Regions from separate parts of the Bradyrhizobium sp. USDA 4472 genome, predicted to be linked through region 1. Evidence: riboswitches for the same ligand, from Rfam matches in the RefSeq annotation. Region 1 holds a riboswitch; the other holds the start of a gene.
What was found. A riboswitch is a leader RNA that binds a small molecule or an ion and turns the genes downstream of it on or off. The one in region 1 is predicted to bind S-adenosylmethionine.

Region 1 (15,965 bases):
ACGACCTCCTTGCGGGTGTCGAACACGACGAGCGTGTGGCCGGCCTCGATCAGCCGCCGCGCCATCGGAAAACCCATGTTGCCGAGGCCGATGAATCCGATGTCCATGGTGTTGATTCCTTCCACGCCGTAGCAATTTTGCGCTGAAGCGACGAAGCAATCCAAGCTATTTCCGCGGAGGGAGTTCCGGATTGCTTCGCTCCGCTCGCAATGACGGAGCAATAAAGTTGAGAGCCGTCAGCTTCGTTCACGCCTTCGCATCGATCTCGGCGAACACCTCGCGCGCCATCCGGAAACTGTCGACCGCGGCCGGCATGCCGCCATAGATCGCGACCTGCATCAGGATCTCGCGGATCTCGTCGCGGGTGACGCCGTTGGTGAGCGCGCCCTTCAGATGCGCGCGGAATTCGTGCTGTCGGTTGAGGATCGCGATCATCGCGATGTTGAGCATGCTGCGGGTCTTGCGCGGCAACTCCTCGCGGCCCCACACCGTGCCCCAGCAATATTCGTTGAGCATCTCCTGGAACGGACGGTTGAAATCGTCGACGTTCTTCAGGGCGTTGTTGACATAGGCCTCGCCCAGCACCGCCTTGCGGACCTCAAGGCCCTTGTCGTGCATCTTCTTGTCCATGACGTTTCCTCTTCTTCGCTTGCATTCCCCGAGGGGATGCCGCGGAAAGTTACGGGGTTGCGCCGGGCCAGTCACGTCCCCGTGTTATGCGGGAAAAGGGGGCTCTCCCGTACAGGAACGGATGCCTCAGTGCTGCCGTTGTGGTACGCTTCTCTACCGGGCAACCTGGAGAGTTGATTGAACGGCGCCCCCCCAGACCCGTCGGACCCGATCCGTGATGGCGATGCTGTGTCGCGCTTGAAGCTGGCGCAGGCCCTCGAGCGGTCCACCTACGCTATCGCCTGGGAGCGTGCCTGGCCCGGTCTGGCGCGCGTCCTCACCGTTATCGGCCTGTTTCTGGTGGTGTCCTGGGCGGGCCTCTGGCTGGCGTTGCCCTCCGTCGCGCGCGCCATCGGCCTCGTCATCTTCGCGGGCCTTGCAGTCGCCGCGCTGTTCCCGCTGGTTCGTTTTCGCTGGCCAAGCCGCGAAGAGGCGCTCGCACGGCTCGATCGCGGTTCGGGCATCCGCCACCGCCCCGCCACGACACTCACGGACACACTGACCTCGCAAGACCCGGTCGCGCAGGCGCTCTGGCGGGCTCAGCGCGAGCGCACGCTGGCCTCGCTCAAGCGCATCCGGGCCGGTCTGCCTCACCCGCGCCTCGCCATCCACGACCCCTGGGCCCTGCGCGCGCTGGTCACGGTGATGCTGGTCGCGACCTTCTTTGCCGCCGGCGACGAGCGCGCGATGCGGCTGGGCGCGGCCTTCGACTGGAACGGCGTACTGACGCCGACTGTCCGCGTCGACGCCTGGGTGACGCCGCCGCTCTACACCGCAAAGCCGCCGGTCATCCTGTCGGCCGCCAACAAGGAGGCGGCGGCGCTGCCGGTCTCCGGCCCGCTCGCCGTTCCCGCGGGTTCGACCCTGATCGTGCGATCGTCCGGCGGCAGCCTGGATGTCGTCACCTCCGGCGGCCTGAAGGAAGTCGCGCCGACCGAGGCCGCACCGAAGGGCACCAACGAAAAGCATTTCACCATCGCCGGCGACGGCACCGCGCATGTCCGCGCGCCCTCGGGCCAGCCGCAATGGGCCTTCGCAGCGACGCCGGACCGTCCGCCGACCATCGCGCTCGCCAAGGATCCGGAGCGTCAGGCGCGCGGCGCGCTCCAACTCGTCTACAAGATCGAGGATGATTACGGCGTCACCGGCGCCGAGGCGCAGGTTGCGGCGCGCACCAATGATGCCGCCAAGGGCGGTGATGGCAAGGCCGATAACAAGACCGCGGCGCGACCGCTGTTCCAGCCGCCGCAATTCCCGCTCGTGCTGCCGAACGCGCGCACCCGTAACGGCGTCGGCCAGACGGTGAAGGATCTTAGCGAGGATCCCTATGCCGGCGCCGACGTCACGTTGACGCTCACCGCCAAGGACGAGGCCGGCAACGAGGCTCGAAGCGAACCCTTCAACATGCGCTTGCCGGAGCGTCTGTTCACCAAACCCTTGGCGCGCGCGCTGATCGAGCAGCGTCGTATCCTCGCGCTCGACGCCAACAGGAATTCCGACGTCTACACCGCGCTCGACGCGCTGATGATCGCGCCCGAACTGTTCACGCAGGAGACGGGACAATATCTCGGCCTCTACAGTGTCACGCGCCAGCTCGAGGCGGCGCGCACCGACGACGCGCTGCGCGAGGTGGTGGCGAGCCTGTGGGCGCTCGCGGTGACGATCGAGGACGGCAACATCTCCGACGTCGAGAAGGCGTTGCGCGCGGCGCAGGACGCGCTCAAGCAGGCGCTGGAGCGCGGCGCCAGCGACGAGGAGATCAAGAAGCTCACGCAGGATCTGCGGGCGGCGCTGGACAATTTCATGCGCCAGCTCGCCGAACAGTTCCGCAACAACAAGGACGCGCAAAATCTCGCGCGACCGCTCGATCCGAACACGAAGATCCTGCGCCAGCAGGACCTCCAGAACATGATCGATCGCATGGAGCGCCTGTCGCGCTCCGGCGACAAGGATGCGGCCAAGCAGCTGCTCGACCAGCTCCAGCAGATGCTGGAGGGCCTCCAGATGGCGCAGCCGGGACAGTCCGGCGAGAGCGATATGGAGCAGGCGCTGAACGAGCTCGGCGACATGATCCGCAAGCAGCAGCAATTGCGGGACAGGACCTACAAGCAGGGCCAGGATTCGCGCCGCGACCGCATGCGCGGCAAGCAGCAGGGCGACCAGTCGATGTCGGACCTGCAGCAGGACCAGCAGGCGCTGCGCGACCGCCTCAAGAAGCTCCAGGACGAAATGGCCAAGCGCGGCCTCTCGCAAAGGGGTCAGAAAGGCCAGCAAGGACAGAAGGGCCAGCAGCAGGGTCAGCAAGGCGACCAGGGCCAGGACGGCGATCAGGACGCCGACCAGGGTGATGATGACGGCGGGCTCGACTCCGCCGACAGCGCCATGGGTGACGCCGGCTCGAAGCTCGGCGAAGGCAATGCCGACGGTGCGGTGGATTCCCAGGGCAAGGCGCTGGATGCGATGCGCAAGGGTGCGCAGAAGATGGCTGAGGCGATGCAGCAGGGCGACGGCGACGGCCAGGGAGATGGTCCCGGCAATCGCGCCGGCCGCCAGCAGAGTGGCGGGAATCAGACCGATCCGCTCGGCCGTCCGCTTCGCCGCGGCGATCTCGGTGACGATTACACGGTCAAGATTCCCGGCGAGATCGACGTGCAGCGCGTCCGCCGCATTCTCGAAGAGCTGCGTCGCCGCCTCGGCGACCCCTCGCGCCCGCAGATCGAGCTCGACTACATCGAGCGGCTGCTGAAGGATTTTTGAGGGCTGGACTCGTTGCGCAAATCCTGACCGGCTTGTGCAGCCCCCCACTCCAATCTCGCCGTCATCGCCCGACTTGATCGGGCGATCCAGTTTTCCAGAGACAATTGTGTCTAGACCGAGAGGCCGCGGCGTTCTGGATGCCCCGGTCAAGCCGGGGCATGACAGCGGAATATGGAGCCGCCGCTACCCCTTCTTCGCCGCGAGCGCGTCCGCGACCGCCGTGCGGATATCCGCGACCGAGAACGGCTTGGTCACGACATCATGCACCAGCGCATTGAGGTTCGAGGCGCGCTCGCGCTGGTCGGCAAAGCCGGTCATCAGCAAAATGGTGAGCTGAGGAAATTCGCGCGCGGCGGAGAGGGCCAGCGCGATGCCATCCATGACGGGCATCTGGATGTCGGTGAGCAACAGGTCGAACGCGCCGTCCTCGCGGGTCAAAATTTCCAGCGCCTCGGCGCCGTCCTGTGCGGTGACGGTCTGGTGGCCGTCCATGGCAATCGCGCGCGCCACCAATTGGCGCATCGAATCCTCGTCATCGGCGATCAATATCTTGGGCATGGGACAGCCTCCCGTGCGGACTCTACAAGGCCGGATTATATGCTGCCGCCGGCAATGTCGCGCCGGTTGAAGAAGCGAACGTCGATATTGCGGCCTTCCGGCGGTGGCGAGGCCAGACGCGAGCGGAAGAAGGCGCGTTCGCCGGGTTGCAGCACGGTCTGCTCCAGCACCGAATTCCAGGCGTAGATCTCAGCGCCCTGCGCATCGCGCACGGCAAAACGCAAGCGCGGGATATCGAGCGGCTTCTTGCCCTGGCCAACGATCACGCCCTCGATCACCAGCACCTGCTTACCATCCACGGTCTCGGTCGAGAGCTTGACGTCCTTGAAGGCGAGGCCGCGCAGGTTCACCTCGAGCCCGACCAATTTGTAGAAGGCCGCCGTCTGCGGCAGCAAGCGCACCATGTCGCCGCGCCAGATCACCAGCGCCAGCACCAGCGCGCCCATGGCGGCGCAGGTGGTCGGCAGGCCGTAGTAGGATTTGCGTGGGGCCACGGCCGGCTTCGGCCGGCTCACCTTCGCGCCGCGGCGGCGGAACAGCCCTCGGAACCAGGATTGGTGCTGTACCCCGGCGACTTCCTCCTCGGCCCGCCGGGCTGCTGCTGACCATTCGTCCTCAGCGGCATCCTCGGTCGGCCAGTCGCTGGCGATCGAGGGGCTTTCGACCACCGGCGTCTCGGCGGTCGCGTCCGAGGCGTAGGAGTTCCACTGGGCGGCGAGGTCGGATTGGTCGTCGGTCCGGCTGGCCGCGGCCATGGCCGGTACGGTCGCCTCCTCGATGGCATCTGCGGGATGCGCCATCCAGGTTTCCTTGCAGCGCGAGCAGCGGACCGTCCGCCCATTGGCGCCAAGGCTAGCAAGCTTGATGGCGTAGGAAGTCGTACAATGGGGGCAGACGATATGCATGGACGGCCTCGACGATGACCTTGTCGCGGGGAACCTGGCGCCAAGATTCTCCTGAGGCAGGGTTCTCCCGAGAAGGGACTTCTAAGGATGCAGCCGGGGATGCTACACGGCGACCGTTAACGAACCGGAAACCATAACGGTCGCACAACCCCTTGCTCGCATGCGGCGATACCTCGCCCGCGATGCGGCTTACGTCCCCTCTCGAACGGAGCTGAGCTTGGTTCGGTTCGAAAATGTCGGATTACGCTACGGTCTGGGGCCGGAGATCCTGCGCGACCTCAGTTTCCAGATTCCGGCGCATTCCTTCCAGTTCCTCACCGGACCGTCCGGCGCCGGCAAGACGTCGTTGCTGCGCCTGTTGTTCCTGTCGCACCGGCCGACGCGGGGCCTCGTCAACCTGTTCGGTCACGACATCTCCACCCTTGGCAAGGACGAGATCGCCGATTTGCGCAAGCGCATCGGCATCGTGCTCCAGGATTTCCGCCTGCTCGACCACATGACGACCTACGAGAATGTGGCACTGCCGTTCCGCGTCATGGGCCGCAGCGAATCCAGCTACCGCAAGGAAGTCATCGATCTCCTGCGCTGGGTCGGGCTCGGGGACCGCATGGATGCGCTGCCGCCGATCCTGTCGGGGGGCGAGAAGCAGCGCGCGGCGATCGCGCGCGCGGTGATCTCCCGGCCGCAGCTGCTGCTCGCGGACGAGCCGACCGGCAGCGTCGACCCGACGCTCGGGCGACGCTTGCTGCGGCTCTTCATCGAGCTCAACAAGTCGGGCACGGCCGTGATCATCGCAACCCACGACATTGCGTTGATGGACCAGTACGAAGCGCGCCGCTTCGTGCTGCATCAGGGACGGCTGCACGTCTATGAGTAGGACCGACGAGCGCGGCGTATTGGTCGATCTCGGGCAGGAGCGTCCGCAGCTTCCGGCCAGGGCCCGCAACATGTCGCCGATCGTGCCGCGCGCCTCGATCCACGGCCGCGCGCTGGTTGCCGTCGTCGCCATCATGACCTTCCTCGCCTCGATGACGACGGGCGCGGTGCTGCTGGTCAGCGCGTCGGCAGCGGAATGGCAGTCGGATGTCGCGAGCGAGATCACCATCCAGGTCCGTCCGCAATCCGGGCGCGACATCGAGCGCGACACGGCTGCGGTCAGCGAGGTGGTACGCGCGCAGCCCGGTATCGTCGACGTCAAGCCGTTCACCAAGGAGGAGAGCGGCAAGCTGCTCGAGCCCTGGCTCGGCACCGGGCTGTCGATGGACGATCTGCCGGTGCCGCGCATGATCATCGCGCGCGTGCAGCCCGGAACGGTGCTCGATCTCGGCGGCTTGCGCGCGCGCGTGACGCAGGTCGCGCCGAACGCCAGCGTCGACGATCACCGCGCCTGGATCGAGCGGATGCGTTCGATGACCAATGCCACCGTGCTCGCCGGAATCGGCATCCTCGCGCTCGTCATCGTCGCGACCATCATCTCGGTCTCGTTCGCGACCCGCGGCGCGATGGCGGCCAACCGGCCGATCGTCGAGGTCCTGCATTTCGTCGGCGCGGGCGACCGCTACATCGCCAATCACTTCCTGCGGCACTTCCTCCGTCTCGGTCTCGAAGGGGGCGTCATCGGGGGCGGCGTCGCCATGTTGCTGTTCGGCTTCTCGGAGTCGATCGCCGGCTGGTTCTCCGGCACCCCGGTCGGCGACCAGTTCGCAGCCCTGCTCGGCACCTTCTCGCTGCGGCCATCAGGCTATGTCGTGCTCGCAGTGCAGGCCGTCCTGATCGGTGCGATCACCGCGGTCGCCTCGCGCCAGACGCTGTTCGCAACATTGAATGACGTTGATTGAGCCCGATAAACCGGACTCCACTTCGCCTCAAAACGTCCTAAAATCATTCGGGAAGGGACTACCGACATCATAATGACCTCGCCGACCGACGATCGATCGCCGAAACTGCCGCGCGGCTGGCTGCGCGCGACGGTCGTATCGACGATCGCGTTCGCCTTTGTCGCCGCTGCGGCGGGATTCGTCGCGTTCCTGTCGCAACTGCGCGGCGCCGAGATCGCCCCTGATCGCAAGGCCGACGGAATTGTGGTGCTGACCGGCGGCTCTTCGCGGGTGCCGGACGCGATGGAGCTGCTGGCGGCCGGCTACGGCAAGAGGCTCCTGATCTCGGGCGTGCACCCGACCTCAACCGCCAATGACATCTCCCGGACGCTGCCGGAGAACCAATCCTTCATGGCCTGCTGCGTCGATCTCGACCGCACCGCGCTCACGACCCGCGGCAACGCGGCAGAGGCGCGGCGCTGGGCCGAGGGACGAGGCTTCAAATCGTTGATCGTGGTCACCTCGAACTACCACATGCCGCGCGCGCTGGTGGAATTCTCGCATGCGATGCCGGAAACGGTGCTGGTCCCGTTCGCGGTGGTGGGTGACAAATGGCGCGAGGAGCCGTGGTGGACCTCGGGCTCGACGCTGCGGCTCTTGCTGTTGGAATACGTCAAGTACATCGCCGCCGAGCTCAGGGTTCGGCTGGAGGATTTCGGGATTGACCTTTCGCCCGAGATGTCGGAGCAGCCTGCGGGTCTGCAATCCAGGCGGCCTGCAACGGCGCAGGCCAATTGATCGGATTTTCGATGTTCCTGATTTTCCTCCGTTCGCTCCTGTTCAACGTGCTGTTCTACGCGGTGCTGGTATGCCTCGCGATCGTGGCGCTGCCAACCTTCGCCTTGCCGCCGCGTGCCATGCTGACGGTGGCCGAGTGGTGGGCAAAGGCCACACTGGTGCTGATGCGCGTGGTCTGCAACATCAAGGTCGAATTCCGCGGGGTCGAGAAGATTCCGCAGGGACCGCTGGTGATCGTGGCGAAGCACCAGTCGTTCTGGGAAACCTTCGTGCTGCCGGGCTTCTTTCACCGGCCGATCTTCATCCTCAAGCGCCAGCTCATGCAGATTCCGGTGTTCGGTCAGTTCCTGGTCAAGACCGGGATGATCGCGATCGATCGCAATGCCGGCGTGAAGGCTCTGCTGGACATGACGCGGCGCGCGCGCGAGGCCGTGCGCGCAGGCGGTCAGCTCGTCATCTTTCCCGAAGGCACCCGTCGCGCGCCGGGGGCGCCGCCGGATTACAAAACCGGCTTTGCGCAGATCTATTCGTCCTGTGGCGTGTCGTGTCTGCCGATCGCGCTCAATTCCGGCCTGTTCTGGCCGCGCCGAACCTTCATGCGCTATCCCGGCACGTTGGTGGTGGAGTTTCTCGATCCGCTGCCGCCGAGCCTGCCCAAGGACCAATTTCTCACGCGCGTGCAGACCGCGATCGAAGATGCGACCGCTCGCCTCGTCGAGGCCGGCCGCAAGGAGCAGGAGCAGTTGATCGGCAGCGCGCCGAGTTATGCTCCGTCGGGCAGCTAGCGACTGTCTCTGTTTTCGTCGGGCGCCGGCGCGTGCGAAGTATGCGCGTCACCATGCAGCATCATCGCGAGCTGATGCAATTGCGTGTCGCGAAAGCCCTCGGCCTCGATCGCCTTCACGGTCGCGGTCACGTAATCGCGGTTGGCGCCGGACTGGCCGTGGCCTTGCAGCACATGGCGATGCTGGTCGGCGAGCGACAGCCGCCCGGCATATTGGACATGGCCGCGGTCGACGACGTAGGCGAGCGCCGAGACGCGCTCGCGCGCTTCATTCTCCAGCCACACCGAGCGCATCACCTCGCGATAGACCGACGTCACCTGCTCGCGCGCGCGCAAGTAAGCGACGACGTCGGCGCGGTTCTTTTCAGCGACGCGGAAAGCGATGCCGCGGCAGGCGCCGCCGCGGTCGAGCCCCAGCACCAGGCCGGGCTGTTCCGGTGTGCCGCGATGCACGAAGGAATAGACGCAGAGCGCACGATGCTCGCCGACCAGCCGCGCCGGGACGCGCTCCTCGAATTCGAAGCCCGGCCGCCACATCAGGGAGCCGTAGCCGAACACCCAGAGGTCGCCCTTGGCTGATGTGACGGAGGGGAGGGTGATTTCCGACATTTCGGGCACCGCTACCAGAAGTGGTTGCCCAAGCGAAGCGAATTCTCCGCCTTTTGTCCCGGGCCTGCCTCGCTTACATTTTGACAAAATCTGGGACCAAAGGGTCGCCGCATGTCCGATATGACCATTGCCGTACGCCGGCGCTCCCGTTGGGGGCTTTTCATTGCTCCCGTCCTCCTCCTGATCCTTGCAGCCGCCTGGAGCGGCTTCTGGTTCTATGCGGCCTCGCAGGCCGGGGTGGCGGTCGATGCCTGGCGCGCGCAGGAGGCCAAGGCCGGGCGCATCTATGATTGCGCCAGGCGCTCGATCGCGGGATTCCCGTTCCGCTTCGAGATTCAGTGCTCCGGCGCCAGCGTCGCCTTGGTCTCGCAGAATGCGAGCAAGACCCCCTTCACGGCCAAGCTCGACAACATTCTGGTCGTGGGACAGGTCTACGATCCCAAGCACGTCATCGCCGAGTTCTCGGCGCCCGCAAAGCTGGTCGACGGCGTCACGCAAAACACCTTCGTGGTGAACTGGAGCAAGGGCCGCTGCAGCGTGATCGGCCTGCCGGCCATCCCGGAGCGCGCCTCGATCGTGTTCGACGATCCCAGCATCGTCAGGGTCGACGGCGCCGTGCAGGTACCCCTTGCGCGCGCCAAGGAAATCGAGCTGCATGGACGTCTCGCGGACGGATCGTCGGCAGATCATCCTGTCATCGAGACCGTGCTCCAGATTTCGCAGGGCAGTATTCAGGGCGTCCATCCGTTGCTCGCCGAGCCGTTCGAGGCCGACACGCGCGCGAAGATCACCGGGCTTTCCGATCTCACACCGAAGCCCTGGCCGCAGCGCTTCCGGGAGATCCAGGCCGCCGGCGGCCATATCGAGATCGTGCAGTCGCGGATCCAGCAGGGCGAGATGATCGCGGTCGCAGCCGGCACGCTGGGCCTCTCGGCCAATGGCCGATTGGACGGCGAATTGCAGATGACCGTGACCGGCCTCGAGCGCATCATCCCGGCGCTCGGCATCGAGAAGATGCTGGAAGACGGCGTGCCGCAGGCGACGCTCGATCGCGTCGCGCCCGGCGTCAAGTCGCAGGATCTCAACAATCTCTTCGGCGCACTCGACCGCGCCGTTCCCGGCCTCGGCAAGGTCATCAAGCAGAACGCCAATGCCGGTGTTGCCGCCGGCATCAATTCGATTGGCGCCGAGAGCACGCTCGAGGGCAAGAAGGCCCGTACCTTTCCGCTCAAATTCGCCGATGGCGCCGTGATGCTCGGCCCCATCAAGGTCGGCCAGATTCCCCCGCTGTATTGATCCGCGCTCACGGCGCCTTCGCGCCATGATGATGAAGCGCCGGCCGGACGCCGTCGCATCGCACGGATCAAGGATTGGTTAGCCCGGCTTCTTGTCGAGCTGCCCGTGCTGGCGGCCGAAGTCGGCTGCGGCCGAATCCTGGCCGATCTCGACGATTCCGCGACGGATGGCGCGGGTGCGGGTGAAATGGTCGAACAGCGCCTCGCCGTCGCCACGGCGGATCGCGCGGGTGAGCTTGGCGAGATCCTCGGTGAAGGTGCCGAGCATCTCCAGCACGGCGTCCTTGTTGGCGAGGAAGACGTCGCGCCACATCGTCGGATCGGAGGCTGCGATGCGGGTGAAGTCGCGGAAGCCGCCGGCGGAGAACTTGATGACCTCCGATTCCGTCACCTGCGCCAGCTCGTCGGCGGTGCCGACGATGGTGTAGGCGATCAGATGCGGCAGATGGCTGGTGATTGCGAGCACGAGATCATGGTGATCCGGCGTCATCACCTCGACTCTGGCGCCCATAGCCGCCCAGAAAGCGCGTAGGTGCGCGGTGGCCTCGGCGTCGGTGCCTTCAGGCGGCGTGAGGATGCACCAGCGGTTGATGAAGAGCTCGGCGAAGCCGGAATCCGGCCCCGAATGCTCGGTGCCTGCGACCGGATGTGCCGGCACGAAATGAACGGTCTCCGGCAAATGCGGCGCCATGTCCCTGACGATGGCGCCCTTGACCGAGCCGACATCCGAGATCACAGCGCCGGGCTTGAGATGCGCCGCAATCTCCTGCGCCACCGGCCCGCAGGCGCCGACGGGGATGCAGAGGATGACGAGATCGGCGTCCTTCACCGCTTCCGCATTTGTCGCCACGACCCGGTCGACGATGCCGAGCTCCAGCACCCGCGCACGCGTCTTCTCCGAGCGCGCGGTGGTGACGATCTCGCCGGCCAGACCCTGGCGCTTCGCAGCGCGTGCGATTGAGCCGCCGATCAGGCCGAAGCCGATCAGCGCGATGCGCTGGAAGTGCGGATCCACACTCATTTGCCGGCCATGAAGTCGCGCAAGGCGTCGACGACGAGGCGGTTGGCCTCCTCGGTGCCGATGGTCATGCGCAGCGCATGCTGCAGGCCGTAGTTCTTCAACGCCCGCAGCACCAGGCCGCGCTTGGTGAGGAAGGCGTCGGCGGCGTCCGCCGTCTTGCCCTCCTGCGGAAAGTGGATCAGCACGAAATTGGCGACGCCCGGCGTCACCTTCAGCCCGAGCTTGCCGATCTCCTCGGTGAGCCAGTTGCGCCAGGTCTCGGTGAACTGCTTCGACATCGCCTGGTGGGCGGTGTCCTCGATCGCCGCGACCGCGGCATACATCGCCGGCGTGGACACGTTGAAGGGTCCGCGGATGCGGTTGACCGCGTCGACGATGTGTTCGGGGCCGAACATCCAGCCGACGCGCAGTGCCGCAAGACCGTGGATCTTTGAGAAGGTGTGCGTCACCACGGTATTCTCCGTGGTGGCGACGAGCTCGATTCCCATCTCGTAATCGTTGCGCGAGACATAGTCGGCATAGGCGGCATCGAGCACCAGCAGCACGTGCGAGGGCAGGCCGGCGCGCAGGCGCTTGACCTCGTCGAACGGCACATAGGTGCCGGTCGGGTTGTTTGGATTGGCGAGCCAGACCAGCTTCGTGCGCGGCGTCACTGCGTTGAGAATGGCGTCGACGTCGCAGGTCAGGTTCTTCTCGGCCGCGACCACGTTCTTGGCGCCGACCGCCATGGTTGCGATCGGGTAGACCAGAAAGCCGTGCGTGGTCGAGATCGCCTCGTCGCCGTGGCTGAGATAGGTGTGGGCGAGCAGGTTGAGGATTTCGTCCGAGCCGGCGCCGCAGATGATGCGGTTCGGGTCGAGCCCGAACGAGCGGCCGATTGCCTCGCGCAGCACGCGCGAGGTTCCCTCGGGGTAGTCTTCCAGATGCTCCGCGACATGCTTGAAGGCCTCGATCGCCCTGGGCGAGGGTCCGAACGGCGTCTCGTTGGCCGAGAGCTTGAACACCTTGCGGCCCGGCTCGGCGACCGGGCTCTTGCCGGGCGTGTAGGGCGCAATATCGAGAATGCCGGGATTCGGCACGGGGCGGGACATCTTCAACTCCGAAAATGGTCTTGAGGCGGTTCTCGATCTACGATTTCGACCCGGTCGGGGGCACCGTATAGCGCGTTGCGTGGCTGCCGACGAGGGCCGTGGAGCGCACGGAGGCCCCCGCTGCGATCAGGGCCGCCCTGATCTTGTCGATGCTGGCGGCGCCCGCGACTGAGACCAGCAGCGCCGCGCCGTCGAAGGCGGTATCGGGCACCGCCACGATCTCGGCGAGCGGCGACAGCGCCCGCGCGACCTCGGCGTTCCACCCCGAGACACGCACGCTGAACGTTTCGACCTCCGTCACCACGGCACTGTCGGCAACGCGGGACACCGCGAACACGGGCAGCGCGGCCGGATGGTCGGCGCGCTCGACGAAGGGCATGCGCGCGATGATCTTCGGCGCGCCGTCGGCTTCTAGCTCCAGCCACCACGGCGTGCGGCTCGAGGTCGCCGAGACCAGCGCCAGATCACCCTTGGATTTCGCCACCGCCTCCACCGCTGCCTGTGCACTGAAATGTGCGACGTAAGGAACGGTGAAGCCGAAATGGAAGCGCACGGAATCGCGCATCGCGGGCTCGCTCACCGAGATGTCGGCATGCACGGAGAACGGCGCCTGGACATAGGTGAAGGTCGAGATGATGACGCGCCAGATGCTTTCGACCGTGTCGAGCGGCAGGATGCCGCGATGGCGCTGCACGATCTCGCGCATCATCGAGGCCTCGCGCGCCGGGCGGAACGCGGAGCCGACCTCCTGGGTCTGCTTCACCTGGATCAGCCGGTCGATGATGTCGCCGCGCTGCATCAGCAGGCGGTGCATGCCCTCGTCGATCGCGTCGATCTCCTTGCGCAATTCCTGGAGCGATGGTGGCGCGGGCGGGCGTTGGGACATGTCTGACAGGACTGTTGGGAAGCTGCGGGCAATGTCCTGATTAGGCAGTCAGGGCGGCGAAAGCAAAGAGAAATGACGTCCTGCAGAGCTGCCCAGTGAGAGACGATTTTGGTTCATCCGGAGCGCGACTTGACGAAATGGGCCCAAGCCGGTAGGTTTTTGCCTGTTCCGTGGTCATTTGAGCCGGCCGGCTTGCAGCCACGTTAAAAAACTCGCTAAACAGGCCGGGGACGCTTTCGATCCCGGCCGAACCTATCGTTCAGGCCGGGTTTTTCATGGCCTGATGTCAGTCGCGATCTGAAGTCCGATCGCAAACGAGGTCGATGGTCAGAGATGGTTGGCGTCAAGTCCGTACCCAGTCCCGCGATCAGTGCCGACGACCGGTCGCATGAGGTCGATCATCCGAGTTCGGAAGTCGCGCTGTTCGGCGCGGACCAGCCGCTGCGGCTGGATTGCGGCGTCGATCTCACCCCGTTCCAGATCGCCTACAAGACCTATGGCGAGCTCAACGCCGATCGCTCCAACGCGGTTCTGATCTGCCATGCGCTGACTGGCGACCAGCACGTCGCCAATGTGCATCCCGTCACCGGCAAATCCGGCTGGTGGGAGACGCTGGTCGGTCCCGGTCGGCCCCTCGATCCTGCCAGGTACTTCATCATCTGCTCCAACGTGATCGGCGGCTGCATGGGCTCTACGGGTCCAGCCTCGATCAATCCCGCGACCGGCAAGGTCTGGGGCCTCGATTTCCCCGTCATCACCATCCCAGACATGGTGCGCGCGCAGGCGATGCTGATCGACCGGCTCGGCATCGATACGCTGTTTGCCGTGGTCGGCGGCTCGATGGGCGGCATGCAGGTGCTGCAATGGACCGCGGCGTACCCTGCGCGCGTCTACTCCGCGCTGGCGATTGCCTGCTCGACGCGGCACTCCGCGCAGAACATCGCCTTCCACGAGCTCGGCCGCCAGGCCGTGATGGCCGATCCCGACTGGCACAACGGCGCCTACGCCGATCAGGGCATCCATCCGCATCGCGGCCTTGCGGTCGCGCGCATGGCGGCGCACATCACCTATCTCTCGGACGCCGCGCTGCATCGCAAGTTCGGCCGCCGCATGCAGGACCGCGAGCTGCCGACCTTCTCGTTCGACGCCGACTTCCAGGTCGAGTCCTATCTGCGCTACCAGGGCTCGTCCTTTGTCGAACGCTTCGACGCCAACTCCTATCTGTATCTGACCCGCGCGATGGACTATTTCGATATCGCCGGCGACCATGGCGGCGTGCTGGCGAAAGCGTTCGCCGGGATCGAGACGCGCTTCTGCGTGGTCTCCTTCACCAGCGACTGGCTGTTCCCGACGTCGGAATCGCGCGCGCTGGTGCACGCGCTGAACGCCTCGAGCGCGCGGGTGTCATTCGCCGAGATCGAGACCGACCGCGGCCACGACGCGTTCCTGCTCGACGTGCCCGAATTCTTCGACATCTCGCGTGCCTTCCTGCAATCGGCGGGCAAGGCGCGCGGGTTGACCGGCAAGAACGACTGACGAGGACGGCTGGCGATGTCTGTACAGGAACTGCTGCCGCTCAATGGCCTCGCGTCCGAACAGCCCGGTCCATTTCGCGCCGACCATCTGCTGGTCGCCGAAATGGTCAAGCCCGGCTCGAAAGTGCTCGACGTTGGCTGCGGTGACGGCGATCTGCTGCAGCTCTTGGAGACCCGCGGCATCGACGGCCGCGGCATCGAACTGTCGCGCGAGGGCGTCAACCGCTGCGTGGCCAAGGGCCTCGCGGTGGTGCAGGGCGATGCCGATACCGACCTCGTCAACTATCCCGACGATGCCTTCGACTACGTGATCCTGTCGCAGACGCTGCAGGCGACGCGGCAGCCCAAGGTCGTGCTGGAGAACCTCCTGCGCATCGGCCGCCGCGCCATCGTGTCGTTCCCCAATTTCGGCTTCTGGCGCATGCGCCTGCAGCTCTTGATCGGCGGCCACATGCCGCGCACGGAGAACCTGCCGGCGAGCTGGTACGACACCTCCAACATCCATTTCTGCACGATCAAGGATTTCGTCGAACTCTGCGACGAGATCCACGTCAAGATGGAGCGCGCCGAGGCGCTCGACCTCTACGGCCGCCCGCTGCGGCTTCGGCTGCCATGGTGGGTGTGGAATCTGTTCGGCGAGCAGGGCGTGTTTCTGCTCACGCGCGGGCAGGGGAAGTAAAGATCGCCTTGCCCCAAGGAACTCAGCTCGATCCGTCGTCACTGCGAGGAGCTCTTGGGACCAAGCAATCCAGAGTGTCCGCGGAAGGATTCCGGATGGCTTCGCTGCGCTCGCAACGGACGGAGTCCCGACTTCGGAAACATCGCGAGGCCGGTAGATGCTTTTCGAAACAGTCTCGCGCCCGATGCAAGGGTCATCCTCGTCGCCGCAGATGACCAGCGCGGGCGTCGCAGCGCCCCTGATCGCATCAGTCATCGCAAAGATCGACGGCCGCGAGCCCTGAAAACCGCGCGGGCCCTTCACCAGCAAGGGATCCGGCTCGGCGCCTCGCGCGTGACCTTTGCGACTCCCGCCGAGCCCAGCGTCTCGAATTGATCGGCATTGGCGCGGCACTGCTTGAACTCGTGCAGAAAAAGTATCGGCGTTGCCTGACCCGCTTCCTCGAACGGGAGGCGGACGCCGTCCCTGATCGTGGCGTGGGGCATTAACTGTTTCCCTCTCTTCAAGCCGCGACTTGAGAATTGCGGTTAATGCAGATGTCGGCAATGAGGCGGCTTCACA
Region 2 (15,965 bases), 240 kb from region 1:
CAGCCCGATACCGCGCACGCCGGCGACATCACGCGGATGGGTGACAGCGAGATCGTCGATGGCGCCGATCGATGCCTCGACCCAGGCATCCGGATCCTGCTCGGACCACAGCGGCTGCGGATGCGACAGCGCAAGCTCGCGCGCGGCCGTCGCGACAACCGCGCCAACCTCGTTCACGAGCACCGCCTTCACACCGGACGTGCCGATATCCAGTCCGAGATCCAATTCGTCCTCCCTTGCTGGCCCGCTCGGCGATCTCCGTCGCCTGTTCCACGGGCCGTCCTCTTTTCGACTGCCGCTACGGCAGATTGTCCCGCATCAAGATGTCGATGCGGATATTCTCCTGTTCGCTCAAGATCGGCTCCTGACGCGCAAGCGACAGCAGCACGCGCACGGCGGCGCGCGCCTCATGTCCCGGATTCTGCGAGATCGCGACGTCCAGTGTGCCCTGCAGCAACAATTTTCGCGTCATCGCCGTGAGATCGTGGGCGATGAACACGATCTGCTTCTCGCGGCCGGCCTCGGTCAGGGCCTTGGCCACGCCTTGCGTGCCGGCGCCGACATTGTAGAGGCCGACGATATCAGGATGCTTGGCGAGCAGCCGGGATATCAGCTGCTCGGAGCGGTCGTCCTCGTCGCGCCCTTCGAGCAGAGGCAGGATCTCGAGGTGCGAAAATTCCGACGCCATCACCTGGTTGAAGCCAAAAATGCGCTCGGCATGGTCGCGCAGGCCCTGCGAGCCCGCGATGATGGCGACCTTGCCCGGAGTTGAGCCATGTCCCGGGCCGACAAGGCGGCCGATCAGCGCGCCGGCGGTGCGGCCGGCGGCGATGTTGTCGATGCCGACATAATGGTGACGACGCGAGGACGGCACGTCCGACACCAGTGTCACGACCTTGGCGCCGCTGTCGACGAGATCGTTGATGGCGGCACGCACGCTCGGATGGTCGAGCGCGACGACGGCGATGCCGTCATAGTCGCTGCCGACGAGCTGCTCCAGCGAGGCCGCCAGCACGGAGGGGTCGAACACGTCGGTGATGACCATCTCGACGGCCAGGCGGCGCGCGGAGAGCCAGCCGGACATCTCGCCGAGATAGGCCTGGATCTGCAGCATGAACGGGTTGGCCCCGGTCGGCATCACGAAAGCAAAGCGGCGGGCACGGCCGCGGGCGAGCTCGGCGGCCGCAACATGGGGCTGGAAGGCGTTCCGCTCGATCGTCTCCAGCACGCGCCGGACCGTATCCGGCCGCACGCCGGGCCGTTTGTGCAGGACACGATCAACCGTCGCCAGGCTGACACCGGCCTCGCGGGCGATGTCCTTCAGCGTCAGCGCAGCGGAGGCAGTGTCTTCGGCCATGGCTGAAGGCTAGCAGAGGTGTTTTGAGGTGCGCAACTCATTTTGAGGGACAGGGCCGGAATTTCGATTCCCGGTTGCGCGGGCGTCAGCTACGAGTGGGCCAGATCAAGTGTCAGGTACAGGCTGTTGGGGTCTTCGACATAGGCCGCGAACGGATCGCACGGTACGAAACCGTGGGCCTGGTAGAGCGCGTGCGCCGGCTTGAAATAGTCCCACGAGCCGGTCTCGAGGCTCAACCGCTTGAGGCCACGCCTGCGCGCCTCGGCGATGATGTGGCGGAGCATCAGGCCACCAAAGCCGCGCCGGCGCGTAGTCTGGAGCGTGTGCATCGACTTCACCTCGCCGTGGTCCACCGACAGCGTCTTCAGCGCGCCGGTCGCAACCAGGGCCTCGCCATCCCAGCCGGTCCAGAACGCGACGTCACTGGCGCGAAGGCCTGCGAGATCGAGCGCATGCGCGCTGCCCGGAGCGGTCTGGGCCCGCGCGGCCGCGACGTGGTGGTCGAGCAGCGCGACGACGCGCGGATCGAAGGTGTCGCCGATGCGAATCAGCATCGTCATGACTCCAAGCTACCTGCGAGTTGCTCCGGCATGGAGATGGCGAGGATATCTTCGGCATCCTGGATGGGTGGCGTCCCGTGCGATCGGTGCATCACATTTTCCCGTAAGAGGTGCCGCGCCTGGTGATGATGACGTAGCGGGCATCCTGTTTGGTTTCGTTCTCAAAAATCACCGCGCGCATCACGTCGAAGTCGAGACAGTCACCGTCGCGCAGGCGCACTGCCTTGGCATCGATATGCACGCAAACCGCGCCCTCCAGCATCAAGAGCTGCTGGGTGAAGGCATTGCGGCCCCAGGGGCTGTAGGGCACCCGCGCACCGGCAGGCAGGTCGACGACGATGATCTCGATGCCGCTCGCCGCATCGACCGGGGAGGCGTGGCGGCGCCGGTAGCCGCTATCCGGATCGCGCCATTGCGGCTGGTCGGCAAGCCGCGTCAACCGCTCCGGCGGCTTCTCAGACAGCGCGACGACGTCGCTGAGCGAGACATCGAGCGCCGAACAGAGCTTGTTGAGCAGCGCCGCGGTGGCGCTGCTCTGCGCCCGCTCGACCCGACCGATCATGGCCCGGCTGACACCGGAGCGGCTCGCGAGCTCGTTCAAGGTCATGCCGGCCTGGGTTCTCAACGTCTTCAAACGGCGACCGATCGCGCGATCGAGTTTCTGCTGGTCCATGGTCTTCCGATCCGAACATTGCCCGGCACATGGACCGCATCCGCCGGACGGGAAGAGCTTAGGCCGGGGAGACGGGGCGTGCCGGGAGCCGGCGGCTAATATATTGGAATTTCGGCGCGGCCGTGAGCGGCTGGCGGCTGGCGGCTGGGTCGAATGCAAATGGCAGCGGCGGAAGTCTGGAGCGGGCGAAGGGAATCGAACCCTCGTATGCAGCTTGGGAAGCTGCCGTTCTACCATTGAACTACGCCCGCTTACGCGCGTGTCCTGCGCCCCTCCTGATTAGCCGAGACGGTGTCCGTCGCCAAGCGGTTTGGCGTGCCGGGCGCGACAGTTGTTAACGTCCTGGTCAGAATCCAGGCGCGACGGATTGTGGCGGTGTTATGATCACGCCGGTGTGAGGAACGTGCGATCGGTGGGCGTGCACGTGTTCGGCCTGCTTACGCAATGTTCGACACGGCCATCGGCGCTTTCGGCGCGGCTCGAGGGCGCCCGTCCGATCGAAAGCGAGACGCTATTCGAGGTGCTGCTGCCCGTTGCCCCGCCGCGCTCGCCCTCCTAAATACCTTTGATGGATGCGACCACGCTGCTGACGTCACAGTCGATGACGGTCTCCGAGTTTCGTTGCGACGCGGGACCGGCCGACAAGCCGTTTGCCGAATGCCGCGATGGTCATTCCATCGCTTATGTCCGCTCTGGAAGCTTTGGCTGCCATTGCCGCGCCGGCTTCTTTGAACTGGTGGCGGGGTCACTGCTGGTCGGCGCACCCGGCGACGAATACACCTGCACGCACGAGCATGTTTGTGGCGACGTCTGCCTTTCCTTCTTCTTCAGCGAGGACCTGGTCGATGCCCTCGGCGGACGACGCGAGTGTTGGCAGGTCGGCGCGGCGCCGCCGCTGCCCGAGTTGATGGTGCTGGGCGAACTCGCCCAGACGGCGGCAGATGGCAACAGCGACTTGGGCCTCGACGAGGTCGGCCAGATCCTCGCCGGGCGCTTTGTCGAGATGGTTTCGGGCAAGCCGCGCAAGCGGGTGGCGCCCACGGCGCGCGACCGCCGCCGCGCCGTGGAGGCCGCGCTGTGGATCGACGACAACTCACATGCCGGAATCGACCTTGAGCAGGCCGCGCGCCTCGCAGGTTTGAGCCCGTTCCATTTCCTGCGGCTGTTTTCCAACGTGCTCGGCGTCACCCCGCATCAATATCTGGTGCGCTCGCGGCTGCGACATGCGGCACGTCTGCTCAGTGACGACGATCTCGCGGTCACCGACATCGCCTATGACGTCGGCTTCGGCGACCTCTCCAACTTCGTCCGCACCTTCCATCGCGCCGCCGGCCTGTCGCCGACCCGGTTCCGGCAGGCCGCAAAGGGCGAGCGCAAGATTCTCCAAGAGCGGTTCGCACTCAATTGACTAGGATCATCTCCATCGCGCGCCACTGAGCGGCGCTTCGCAATGGAGATGACCATGTACGACCATATCGGACTGCGCGTTGCCGACCTCGACGCCGCCACGCGTTTCTACACGGCGGTGCTGGCGCCGCTCGGCTACGTCCTGTGCTCGAGCGGCGACGGTTATGCCGGCTTCGGGCCGAAGGGCGAGCCGGCCCTCTGGCTGCATCTGAACAAGGGCCGCAAGGCCGACGGCATGCATATCGCGTTTCGCGCCAAGGACCACGATTCGGTGAAGGCATTTCATCGCGAGGGGCTGAAAAGCGGCGGCCACGACAATGGTGGCGCGGGACCGCGCAAGGATTATAGCCCGACTTACTACGCGGCGTTCTTGATCGATCCTGATGGCAATAATGTCGAGGCGGTTTGTACGTGAGCTGGCCACGAACTCCGTCATTGCGAGGAGCCCTTGCGACGAAGCAATCCAGACTGTTTCAACGGAGACATTTCTGGACTGCTTCGCTGCGCTCGCAATGACGCAGGGCTTGGCGACCACCTGCCGAAATCAAGGACAGTTTTGCAATGGCCTCCATCCGCAACGACATCTCCCTCCCCGCCCCGGCCCGCGACGTCTGGGACGCGGTGCGCGATTTCGGCGCGCTGCATCAGCGGCTGGTGCCGGGCTTTGTCACGGCTTGCTCGCTCGACGGTGACACGCGCATCGTCACTTTCGCCAACGGCTCGGTCGCGCGCGAGGTGCTGGTCGATTGCGACGATGCGCGACGGCGGCTGGTCTATGCGATCAACAGCGAGCGATTGAAGCATTACAGCGCCTCGGTGCAAGTGATCGCCGAGGGTGACGCGGATTGCCGCCTGGTCTGGATCATCGACATGCTGCCCAACGAACTTGCGGCTTATGTGCAGGAGCAGACGAAAGCGGCGGTGAGCGCCATGCACAAGGCGTTTCCCACGAACTAGCGCGCCTGCGTGACGTATCTCACAGAGGTCCGCCCGCATCGGCCGTAACCATATTCGCGTGCGTCCTGACGGCCTCGCTCTCCCGGCGGGGCCACGCACGCGAGGAGCATGCCATGAGAGGTGCGGACAAGGTGATCTGTCAGGCAGCCGCCGTGCTGCTGCTGTTTTCGGTCGCGAGCTCGCCGGCCCAGGCGCAGTTCCTCGGCAGCGCTGCCGGCGGCGAGGATATGATGACCCAGATGGCGCCGATGCTGGAGATGATGAAGGCGAAGATGGGCAAGCGCCGCTTTGCCATGATGATGCAGACCATGGGCCCGATGATGAGCCGCATGATGGAGAACGGCGGCGGCGGGTTAGGTGGCCTGATGGGTGGCGGCGGGCTCAGTGTGCCCAATTACGGCGGCTATGCGCCCGCGGGCGGCGGCGACATCATGGGCATGCTCGGTGGCTCCGGCGGCGGCGACATAATGGCGATGATCCCGCAGATCATGCGGCTCGCCAATGTCGCCGGCGGCGGGCATCGCCGCCACAAGCATCGCTAGTCCGCAACCAGCACTGGCTGGACGGCCGGCTTCGTTTCGCGCGGCCCCCAGCGGGTCAGCACCACGCTGGACGATGAGAGCAGGCCGAGCACGACCATCGAGCTCGCGGCGAGCCAGAAGAAGTTCTGCGCCGTCGCCTCGTGTGTCGACAGCCACCAGCCGCAGGTCGCGATGTAGATCAGCCGTGCAGTCTGCGCCAGCACCGGGCCAATGACCTTGGCCGCACCTTGCGACGAGAAGTACATCGTCGAGGCAAGGCCGATGAACGCGTAGAACGGCGCCACGGTCGACAGATATTGATGACTGGTCGCGCGCACCGTGGGGCTGTCGGTGAAGATGTCGACCCAGAGATCGGGGAACAGGGCGACGAGGCAGGCCGGCGCACCGACGGCAACGAAGGCACTCGCGCCCGCGATCCAGGCGATGCGCCGCGCGCGGCCGATACGGCCGGCGCCGACCGCCATGCCGATCATCGGCACGGAGGCGATTCCGAACGAGAATGCGATCGAGGTCAGCAGGAATTCGAGCCGTGCGCCGATGCCGTAACCGGCGAGGATCGCGGTGCCGAACTTCGCCAGCATGTGGGTGAAGATCGAGATCGTCAGCACCGATTGCAGCGGCGAGAAGCAGGCGATGGCGCCGACCTTCAGGATGTCGAAGAACATCGACCACTGGATGCGCAACCCACGCAGCTTCGGCACGACGCGGGCGCGGCCGGAAAACAGATACCAGCCCATCACGCAGATGTTCATGGAGTAGGCGATCAGCGCGCCCGCCGCGACCCCGCGCATGCCGAGTTGCGGGAAGGGCCCGAGCCCGAGGCCCAGCGAGCCGCCGAGCACGATCTGCCAGACCGCGGAGTTGAGGATCAGGAGCGACGGCAGCTTCATGTTGCCGGTGCCGCGCAGCACGCCGGCCATGGTGTTGAGCAGCCACGGCAGCACGGCGCCGCCGAAGAAAACCTGCGTGTAGGCGATCGCGTGCGCCAGCACATTGCCGCGGCCACCGAGCATCGTGAGCACCTGCGGCCCGAAGAGCAGCATGGAGAGCATGAACACGAGGCCGAAACTGATGCCGATCAACAGCGCATGCGCGGCGAGCGTCCCGGCCCGTTCGCGATCGCCGGCGCCGAGCGCACGTGCGATGGCGGAGGCGACAGCACCGCCCATGGCACCGCCCGACATGGTCATGGTCAGGATCACGGTCGGAAACACCAGCGCCATCGCAGCCAGTGCCTCCACACCAAGTCGTCCGATATAGGAGGTCTCCGCGATCACCACGCAGGTGCCGGCGGACAAAGCGACTACGTTCGGCCAGGCAAGAGAGAGCAGCGTGCGCAGGATCGGCCCGTCGGTCAGCGCGCTCCGCGTGGGGCGCGGTGGCCGCGGCAGCGGACGTTCCTGCACATCGACCGGGATCTCGGCGATCTCAGTCATTTGCTCTCCCGGGTACAGGCGCCATTCGCGGCGCGGCAATGCATGGGTGCGCCAATCAATTTGCTCGCGCGAGAGGCGCGATACGTCACTGTTAGCACGCTGGCTGCCGATTCCTCCTGCGTCAGGTGCAGGCGTGCCCTGCGGCAGCGCATTTCAAGTGGTGGAATTAGCTGATCGTCCAGATCAGCGGCGGCCTGTCATCTACGGCCGGGCGCAGGTGGACCCCGATATGCCGGCCGCATCCGGCAGCCAGCCCCTCGAACAGCCCCTCCAGCACCTTGGCGCAAGCGCGATGATGGTCGGCGACGTCGTCCATCAACTTCCAGCTCTGCTGGCGGATTTCGAAGCTGCCTTCGGATTGCCTGGTCTCGGCCGCGTCGTCCTGCGCGGCGAACAGCGCGTTGAGGAAGGATGCGAACTCGCTCGCGCCACCTCTTGTCATCGACAGGGCAGCCGCAACCTCTTCGAAATGTTGCATGCCGATCAGCTTGCCGGTGAGGTGCAGGAGATAGCCGGCATCTTCCGGCCCGAACAGCTGCACCATCACCGGCGCCGCCGTACGCACATATTCCATGGCATAGTTGCGATGGGCCTTTTCCAGCCGCGGCTTCGGCCAGCTCGCAACCGGCAAAGCCGGCGCGTTCTTCGCATCGAACAACGGCGCTTCGAGATGCCGCGCGAACACCAGGCGCTGGTCGAGCTCGAGTGGATGGTCGTATTGATGATAATAGCCCTCCAACCCGTCCTGCCCGTCGACGCTCTGCTTGGTGCAGACGAAGCCCAGCCTGAGATCGCCGAGCGCGACGCCGTTGTTGGCGTGCCAGCCCCTCAGCATGGCGCGCGAGACCTCGCCCGGCACGCCGCAGATCGCGGTGCCCTTCCAGATCCAACGCGGCGGAGGATAGCGGATCCAGGCCTTGGTGTCGCTCTCATACATGTATTCGACATGCACGCCGCCGATCCAGTTCGAGAGATAGTGATATTGCGCGGCAGCGACTGCCGGCGGCAGATGCTCGATGCCGAGCTTCCTGAGCCCCGGCAGGAAGCGCTCCAGCTGCTGGCGGCGAAATACGCGAAAGACGAATTCGGCGGCATCCGCCGTACCGCGCCGCGTCACCACGGTGAGGATGAGGCCGGTGAAGTAGGCGTGGTAGAGATCGGCGATGGCGCGCCAGCATTTCCATTGCGCTGCTTGCGCGGCGTCTGCGGTGGCGGTCATGTTCACTCCCGATCGTCGTTTTGATCGAGTGTGTCACTGCGACTGGTAGCAGGCAACATGATGCGCGTGCAGGGCGCCCTGCACGGCGGCCCGTCAATTCCGCATCACGAAGCTTGCGAGGCCCTAATTGTGCGCAGCTTTGGCCGCCCGCTCGCGTTCGACGCGCTCGGTGACATCACGTGCCATCGCGACCGATCCCTGGACGGCGCCACCGGCATCACGCACCAAGGCAAAAGTCATTTCGATGTAGAGCTTGCGTCCGCTCTTATGCAGCGCGCGGGTCAGCGTCGGCCTGCCCGCAAGCTTCATCGCACCGCCGGCGAGCGCGGCCTCGAAGCCCTTCCAATGCGCGGCGCGCAGATGCTCGGGGATGATCAGATCGAGATTCTGACCCAGTGCCTCGTCGGCCGAGAAGCCGAACAGCGCCGTGGATGCGCGATTCCAGCGCGTGATCGTGCCGGAGCGATCCGAATAGATGAGCGCGTCGGCAACGTCGTCGAGGATGTTCGCGTCGAGTCGATCGATCATTTCGCCACCTCGCGGCCCGGATTTCGCTTCGCGCCATCCGGGCTACAGGATCGGGCTACACCCGGAAATGCTTCGAAAGTTTGAGGCCCTGCGCCTGGTAGTTGGAACCGATGCGCTGGCCGTACATCGCGTCCGGGCGCGCCAGCATCTTCTCGTAGACGAGACGGCCGACGATCTGGCCGTGCTCGAGGATGAACGGCACCTCGCGCGAGCGCACCTCGAGCACGGCGCGTGCGCCTTGCCCGCCGGCGCCGGCATAGCCGAAGCCCGGATCGAAGAATCCGGCATAGTGCACGCGGAATTCGCCGACCAGGGGGTCGAACGGCACCATCTCCGCGGCGTAATCGGGCGGGACCTGCACGGCTTCCTTCGAGGCGAGGATGTAGAACTCGCCGGGATCGAGGATCAGGCTGCCGTCGGGACGGGCCGAGATCGGCTCCCAGAAATCTTCCACTGCATAGCCGGAGCGACGATCGACGTCGACGACGCCGGTGTGGCGCTTGGCACGGTAGCCGACGAAGCCACTGCCGTTCTCGCCGGAGAGATCGACCGAGACGGCAACGCCGCCGGTGAGATCGGCATCGTCGATGTCGACGAGACGCTCGGTGGCGTGCAAGCCATCGAGTTCGTCGGCGTTGAGGATGGCGTCACCGGTGCGGAAGCGCACCTGCGACAGGCGCGAACCCTCACGCACCAGGACCGGAAACGTCTTCGGGCTGATCTCGGCATAGAGCGGGCCGTGATAGCCGGCGCCGATCATGTCGAAACGGCGGGTGCCGTCGGCGATCACGCGGGTGAAGACATCGAGCCGCCCGGTCGAGCTTTTCGGATTGGCGGCCGCAACGATCTCCGGCGGCAGCGCGAGGCTTTCCAGCAGCGGCACGATGTAGACGCAGTTGGTCTCGAGCACCGCGCCGTCAGCGAGGCTGAATTCATGCAGCTTCAGCTGGTCGATGCGCTCCGCGACGGTGGCGCCGGGGCCGGGCAGGAAGCTCGCACGCACGCGGTAGGCGATGTCGCCGAGACGCAGATCGAGGCTCGCCGGCTGGATCTGGCTTTCGACGAAATCATATGCGGGCAGGATGAGGCCCGCTTCCGCCATCGCCGCGATCATGCGGTCGGGCAGGATACCATTGGCGTCGGCGGCAACCGTGAACGTCAACCGTGGGTCCTCATCGGGGGTCAAATGCATCCGGACATGCGGGAAATACCAGCCTTTTACGGCTATCCGATGGACGCCTTGACGAAAAGGGCATTGCGGAATATGAGCATCACTTATCCCGTGGTGATTTGAGCCGGCCGGCTTGCAGCCACGTTAAATAAGTCGCTAAACAGGCCGGGGACCTCTGTGATCCCGGCCCGTGGAGATATCCAGGCCGGTTTTTTTGTGACCGTTTTCGCTCAACGGTCATATCGGAGGGTCCTATGTCGAAGTCGCCTGCCAACTACCGCCCCGAAACCCGCCTGGTCCATTCCGGCACGCTGCGCTCGCAATATGGCGAGACGTCGGAGGCGCTGTTCCTGACCCAGGGCTATGTCTACAGCAGCGCCGAGGAGTGCGAGGCGCGGTTCAAGGGCGAGGACCCCGGCTTCATCTATTCGCGCTATTCCAATCCGACGATTGCGATGTTCGAGCGCCGCATGATCGAGCTCGAAGGCGCCGAAGCCGCGCGCTCGGCGGCAACAGGCATGGCAGCGGTGACGACGGCAATCCTGGCGCCGCTCAAGGCCGGCGATCACGTCGTGGCCTCCCGCGCACTGTTCGGCTCATGCCTCTACGTCATTCAGGATTTGTTGCCGCGCTACGGCATCGAGACCACGCTGGTCGACGGCGCCAATCTCGACGAATGGCAGCGCGCGCTCAAGCCCAATACCAAGACGTTCTTCCTGGAGAGCCCGACCAACCCGACACTCGACGTGCTCGACATTCCCTCGATAGCCGAGATCGCGCATAGTGGCGGCGCGCGGCTCGTGGTCGACAACGTGTTCGCGACGCCGATCTGGCAGAGCCCGCTCGCGCTCGGCGCCGACGTCGTCGTCTACTCCGCGACCAAGCACATCGACGGCCAGGGTCGCTGTCTCGGCGGCATCATCCTGGCCTCGGAAGCCTTCATCGCCGAGCACATCCACAATTTCATGCGCCAGACCGGCCCGTCGATCTCGCCGTTCAATGCCTGGGTCCTGCTCAAGGGCCTCGAGACGTTAGGCGTGCGCGTGCGTGCGCAGACCGACACCGCGGCGCGCATCGCCGACGTGCTGGCGAGCCATCCGAAGATCGCGCGGCTGGTCTATCCCGGCCGCGAGGATCATCCGCAGGCGGCGCTGGTGAAGAAGCAGATGCGCGGCGGCTCGACGCTGGTCGGCTTCGAGGTGAAGGGCGGCAAGGCGGCTGCGTTCCGCGTGCTCAACGAGCTGAAGCTCGCAAAGATCTCGAACAATCTCGGCGACGCCAAGAGCCTCGTCACGCATCCGGCGACGACAACGCATCAGCGGCTGAAGCCGGAGGTGCGCGCCGAGCTCGGCATCGGCGAGGGATTCATTCGCTTCTCGGCCGGGCTCGAGCACGCGGATGACCTGGTCGAGGATTTGACGGCGGCGCTGGAGACGGCGTGAGGGCCGAATGGCGAATGGTGAGTGGCGAATGGATCAATCCCTGTTCGCTACTCGCCATTCCCTACTCGCCTCTACATCGGCCGATACGTCCGCACGTCCGCGGGCACGTTCACCCCTAACTTGATCTGGCCGACCGAGCGGATGATGTCATCGCCCAGCAACTGCGCGAAGCAGGCGTAGCCCCAATCGTTCATATGCAGGCCGTCGGCGATGACGAAGCTCTCGACCGGAAGCGCCTGCTTCTCGTGCCACTCGCGCATCACCTCGAAGCGCGGGAAGATGCCGACGTGACGGAGCTGAGCGACCTTGCCGAGCAGCTTCACCATCTTGCTTGCGCTCTCGGGACGCTCGGTGACGCGCGGTGAATATTGCGGGTCGACCAGCACGACGTCGGCATCGCCGGCGGCCTGGATGCGGGCGACGCCGTCCTCGACCATTTTCGCAGTGTCGCCGGGATCGAGATTGCGCAGCACGGCGTTGGTGCCGACCTGCCAGATCACCAGGTCCGGATGCACATCGATGACTTGCGTCTGGAGGCGCTTCATCATCTCGGGCGCATCCTCGCCGCCCACACCGGCATTGATGACGGTGATGTCGGCAGTCGGATATTGCCGGTGGAGCTGCCCGGCGAGGCGGTTCGGATAGTTGTAGTCGGGCGAGCTCGCGCCGTAGCCGGCCGTCGAGGACGAGCCGAACGCGACGATCACGACGGGCTTGCCGGCAATGAGCTTGTTGGCGACATGCGGCAGCGAGCCCATGGGATTGGCGCCGCCCTTCGGCGACAAACAGGGCACACGACTAAAAATGTCGCCGGCGGATTTGGCGACCTGCTTCACCTTGTCGATCGCGCGCGACGTGAGCCCGCGCTGCTCGCCTGCGGGCTGGCTGGCCGCAGCGACCGTGGTCTGAGACGGCGATGCGGATGCGGGATTAGCGGCCTGCTGCGGCGCGGACGTCGCCTCGGCCGCTTGCGCGTGAGCAGGCGCCTGCAGCACGGGCGTCAGCATCAGCAGCGCCACCGCCGCGGGCGCGGTCAGCCATGTCGAAAGGGCAAAAGGGCGGAGAGAACTCATTAACGCTAGACCTCAATTTTGCTGCTGGGCCGGCGCCAGATGGGCAGCGTCGATCACAAATTGCGCCAATGCCCGGCCCAGGCAATCATGGACCTGCTTCGCCAGTTCAGGGCCGCGGGAAGGGCTGAACAGGTCGAACTGACCCTGGTCATTCCACTGCCGCATGATCGCGAAACGGTCGAACAGCGGGACATCATGCTCCTGCGCCACCACCCGCATATTGTCGAGATAGGGCGGCGCCGAGATCATGGTTTCGGTACGCGGGCTATATTGCAAATTCATCAAGACGACGTCAGCCCCTGCATTTTGCAACGCAGCGACCCCTTCGGTCACGGCGCCACGAAATTCGTCGGGATCGATCGATCGGATAGCATCCACCGTTCCGGTCTGCCAGATGACCAAAGTAGGAGCTTTGGCTTCCATGAGCTTAACGAAGGTACCCGCGGCCTCCTCCGCTGTCTTCTTGCTCTGTATTTCTACGGAGACGTGCACGGTCTCTGCAGGCGCCAGCTTCTCCTTCAAAATGGCCTGCATCCGCGCCGGATAGGAACTGTCCTCCTGGGCCGGAATGGTGGTGGAGCGGCTGCCGATGACGAGGATCTCGAGCGGCTTGCCTGTTTTCACGGTGTCCGCGACCTTGTGGAGCTGACTGTCGGTGGCAAGGAGATAAGGCGGCAGTTCGCAGGCGGCAGGCGCGGCAGGCACAGCATCGCCCGCGCGCGCCGAAGGCGCGGCGAGGCCGCCGCATAGCAGGATCAGGCTTAGGAAAACCCTCGCCTTCATCAGCCCCCTCCCGCCAGATCGGCATTGCCGGCGGCGTTTTTGGTTTTCGCACCGCTCTTGTCAGCCACGCGCTTGTACCACGAAATGACCCAGGCCACCGCCCACATGATCAGGATTCCGGAGAGACTAATCAGCGCATGCATGGCTGGCCCCCCGGCGACCTCGGCCAAGATAAAGTGACCGGCGAAGGCCAGGAAGACGCCGAGGCAGAATATCTCCAGCGAATGCTGGCCGCACAGGATCAGCGGCCGCAACCACGGCGATCTAAGGCCCGGCCACTCCCGCGGCAGGAAGCGTACGGTGAGCGCGGCCAGCGCCAAAAAATGCGTGAAGCGCAATACGTCGAGGTCGGTCTTGTCGATCGGATACATCCACTGCTCGAGGCGCTTCGGCATGAAGTGCGAGAGCTGCGGCACGTACCAGGTCAGCGTCACGTAGAACGCCGCCACGATGTAGGCGATCGAGATCCACATCGTCACGGGTGATGCCAGAATGCGCGACATGCGTCGTGCACCTCCGAGCGCGCACCATGCTCCGAACACGAACAGCAATTGCCAGGCGAGCGGATTGAAGGCCCAGAAGCCGTTCGGATAGGCGGAGAAGAACAGGTCGAATTCCCAGGTCACCGCGTAGAGCACGGCCGAGAGCGCGAGCGTGACGTCGGGCCGCCGCTTCATCGACCACAGGATCAGTGGTAGCGCCAGCATCAAGACGATGTAGAGCGGCAGCACGTCCATGTTGACGGGACGGAAGCGCAGCAGCAGCGCCTGCACGATGGTGATGTCGGGCTGCTTGAGGAAATCCATGATGCCCATCTCTTCGGTATAGAGCGGGTTCTCGAAGCTGGTCGCGACGTAGGAGATTTCGGCGAGGAAGATCGTGAACAGGAATACGTGAGCAACATAGATCTGCCAGACACGCCGCAGAATGCGCGCGGTGGCGACGACGAAACCATTCTCCAGCATCGCGCGGCCGTAGACGAAGGCGGCGGTGTAGCCGGAGATGAAGATGAAGATCTCGGTCGCGTCGCTGAAGCCGTAGTTGCGGATCGTGAACCAGGTCAGCAGATTCGGCGGAAGATGGTCGATGAAGATGAGCCACAGCGCGAGACCCCGGAACAGGTCAAGCCTGAGCTCGCGCTCGCCGATGGCAGGCAGCGTGATGGCTGGCGCAGTAACGCGCGGCTTGGCCTCCACAGGTTTGGCTCCTGCAGTTCCCGCGATCGTCGATCCCGTCACTTGATCGGCAATGGTCATCGGGGCCAAAAACCCTTCCGCAAATCGCGACGTATGGGAGTGTACCGGTCCTGTCGCCGCCTCGCAAAGCGGCTGGATCACATCAGGGCCTAATTCCTCGTGAATTCTGGCGGGACGATGTCGCCGGGACCGCCTGCGGCGTTTGGTTCCCGGCGGGGTTTTCGTTATGATGGCAGCCATGTACCGCGCCGTGACCCGCCAGATCGAAGTAACCGTCGAGCCCAATTTCGTGCCGGGGGAGTCCTCGGCCGAGCGCTCCCGCTATTTCTGGTCCTACACCATCGTCATCACGAACACCGGCAATGAGACGGTGCAACTGCGCACGCGGCACTGGATCATCACTGACGCCACCGGGCGCCAGCAGGAGGTCCGGGGCGAGGGAGTGATCGGTGAGCAGCCGACGCTAGCCCCCGGCGAGCGCTTCGAATACACCTCCGGCGTCCCGCTCACGACCGCCTCCGGCTTCATGACCGGCCGCTACCAGATGGTCAGCGCAAGCGGCGAACGTTTCGAGATCGACGTGCCGACGTTCTCGCTGGACAGCCCTGACAACAAGCGGGTGTTGAATTAGCCTCCCAGCGCAGGCTCCGTCGGGTGGATTGGCCGAAAGGCGCAATCCACCGCTGACAGAAACAAAAGAGCTGGATTACGCTTCGCTGATCCACCTACGGGGCCGACACCTACGCGTCTTCCACGCCCGCTTCATCAGGCGTGAACTCGTACACCGACGAGCAGAACTCGCAGGTCACGACGACCTTGTCGTCCTTGACCATGGCGGAGCGGTCGTCCGCTGAAAAGCTCTTCAGCATCGACGCAACCGCGTCGCGCGAGCAGGAGCATTGCGCTTTCAGGACCATTGGCTTGAACACGCGCACGCCGCGCTCGTGGAAGAGGCGGTAGAGCAGCCGCTCGCCGGACAGATCGGGGTCGATCAGCTCGACGTCCTCGACCGTCTCGATCAGCGAGCGGGCTTCGACCCAGGCATCGTCTTCGGCAACGCTATGCACCTCAAGGCCCTCGGGCGCATCGCCAGGATGCAAATCCGCCTGCCGCGCGCGCTCCGGTGCCTTCGGCAGGAATTGCATCAGCAGTCCGCCGGCGCGCCAGCGATGCTTGCCGCCGTCGCTCGAGCGCCACTCCTCGCCGACCGCGAGACGCACGCGCGTCGGGATCTGCTCGGAGCGCAGGAAATATTCGTGTGCGGCATCTTCCAGGCTGCCGCCGTCGAGCGCGACCAGACCCTGGTAGCGGCTCATGTCGGGCCCCTGGTCAATAGTCATGGCGAGGTGGCCGCGGCCCAGCAGCGTCCCGGAATCCTTGGCATTGCCGAGGCGCTCGGCATCGAAGCGCGCATAGGCGCGCAGACGATCGGGCGCCTGATAGTCGACCACGAGGAAAGACACCGGGCCGTCGGTTTGGGCCTGAAGGATGAAGCGGCCTTCGAATTTGAGCGCCGAGCCGAGCAGGGTCGTCAGCACGATGGCCTCGCCGAGCAGCTTGCCTACGGGTGCCGGATAATCGTGCTTGGTCAGGATCTCGTCGAGCGCGGGACCAAGCCGCA

Region 2: it holds a riboswitch for S-adenosylmethionine, as region 1 does, so the genes downstream of both, ACVWZ4_RS14655 (O-succinylhomoserine sulfhydrylase) here and metX (homoserine O-acetyltransferase MetX) in region 1, are expected to answer to the same signal.

What each region holds. Positions count from the first base shown of each region.
Region 1 is NZ_JBSSAM010000001.1:3,434,189-3,450,153, forward strand. It holds gene ACVWZ4_RS15825 (NAD(P)-dependent oxidoreductase) at 1-107, opposite strand, end outside; gene ACVWZ4_RS15830 (carboxymuconolactone decarboxylase family protein) at 247-630, opposite strand; gene ACVWZ4_RS15835 (TIGR02302 family protein) at 808-3,426, shown strand; gene ACVWZ4_RS15840 (response regulator) at 3,610-3,984, opposite strand; gene ACVWZ4_RS15845 (MJ0042-type zinc finger domain-containing protein) at 4,020-4,889, opposite strand; gene ftsE (cell division ATP-binding protein FtsE) at 5,107-5,766, shown strand; gene ACVWZ4_RS15855 (cell division protein FtsX) at 5,759-6,727, shown strand; gene ACVWZ4_RS15860 (YdcF family protein) at 6,800-7,504, shown strand; gene ACVWZ4_RS15865 (lysophospholipid acyltransferase family protein) at 7,516-8,289, shown strand; gene ACVWZ4_RS15870 (gamma-glutamylcyclotransferase) at 8,286-8,897, opposite strand; gene ACVWZ4_RS15875 (DUF2125 domain-containing protein) at 9,009-10,193, shown strand; gene ACVWZ4_RS15880 (prephenate/arogenate dehydrogenase family protein) at 10,272-11,213, opposite strand; gene hisC (histidinol-phosphate transaminase) at 11,210-12,304, opposite strand; gene ACVWZ4_RS15890 (chorismate mutase) at 12,342-13,190, opposite strand; SAM riboswitch at 13,351-13,430, shown strand; gene metX (homoserine O-acetyltransferase MetX) at 13,524-14,726, shown strand; gene metW (methionine biosynthesis protein MetW) at 14,742-15,404, shown strand; partial or broken gene ACVWZ4_RS15905 (hypothetical protein) at 15,530-15,889, opposite strand.
Region 2 is NZ_JBSSAM010000001.1:3,191,425-3,207,389, reverse strand. It holds gene xylB (xylulokinase) at 1-225, opposite strand, end outside; gene ACVWZ4_RS14715 (LacI family DNA-binding transcriptional regulator) at 299-1,357, opposite strand; gene ACVWZ4_RS14710 (GNAT family N-acetyltransferase) at 1,447-1,911, opposite strand; gene ACVWZ4_RS14705 (helix-turn-helix domain-containing protein) at 2,009-2,590, opposite strand; tRNA gene ACVWZ4_RS14700 (tRNA-Gly) at 2,768-2,841, opposite strand; gene ACVWZ4_RS14695 (helix-turn-helix transcriptional regulator) at 3,159-3,998, shown strand; gene ACVWZ4_RS14690 (VOC family protein) at 4,053-4,412, shown strand; gene ACVWZ4_RS14685 (SRPBCC family protein) at 4,559-4,954, shown strand; gene ACVWZ4_RS14680 (hypothetical protein) at 5,068-5,496, shown strand; gene ACVWZ4_RS14675 (MATE family efflux transporter) at 5,493-6,932, opposite strand; gene ACVWZ4_RS14670 (hypothetical protein) at 7,099-8,151, opposite strand; gene ACVWZ4_RS14665 (PAS domain S-box protein) at 8,275-8,679, opposite strand; gene ACVWZ4_RS14660 (2'-deoxycytidine 5'-triphosphate deaminase) at 8,735-9,871, opposite strand; SAM riboswitch at 9,952-10,031, shown strand; gene ACVWZ4_RS14655 (O-succinylhomoserine sulfhydrylase) at 10,105-11,292, shown strand; gene ACVWZ4_RS14650 (SGNH/GDSL hydrolase family protein) at 11,364-12,365, opposite strand; gene ACVWZ4_RS14645 (SGNH/GDSL hydrolase family protein) at 12,378-13,148, opposite strand; gene ACVWZ4_RS14640 (OpgC domain-containing protein) at 13,148-14,404, opposite strand; gene apaG (Co2+/Mg2+ efflux protein ApaG) at 14,583-14,975, shown strand; gene ACVWZ4_RS14630 (Hsp33 family molecular chaperone) at 15,085-15,965, opposite strand, start outside.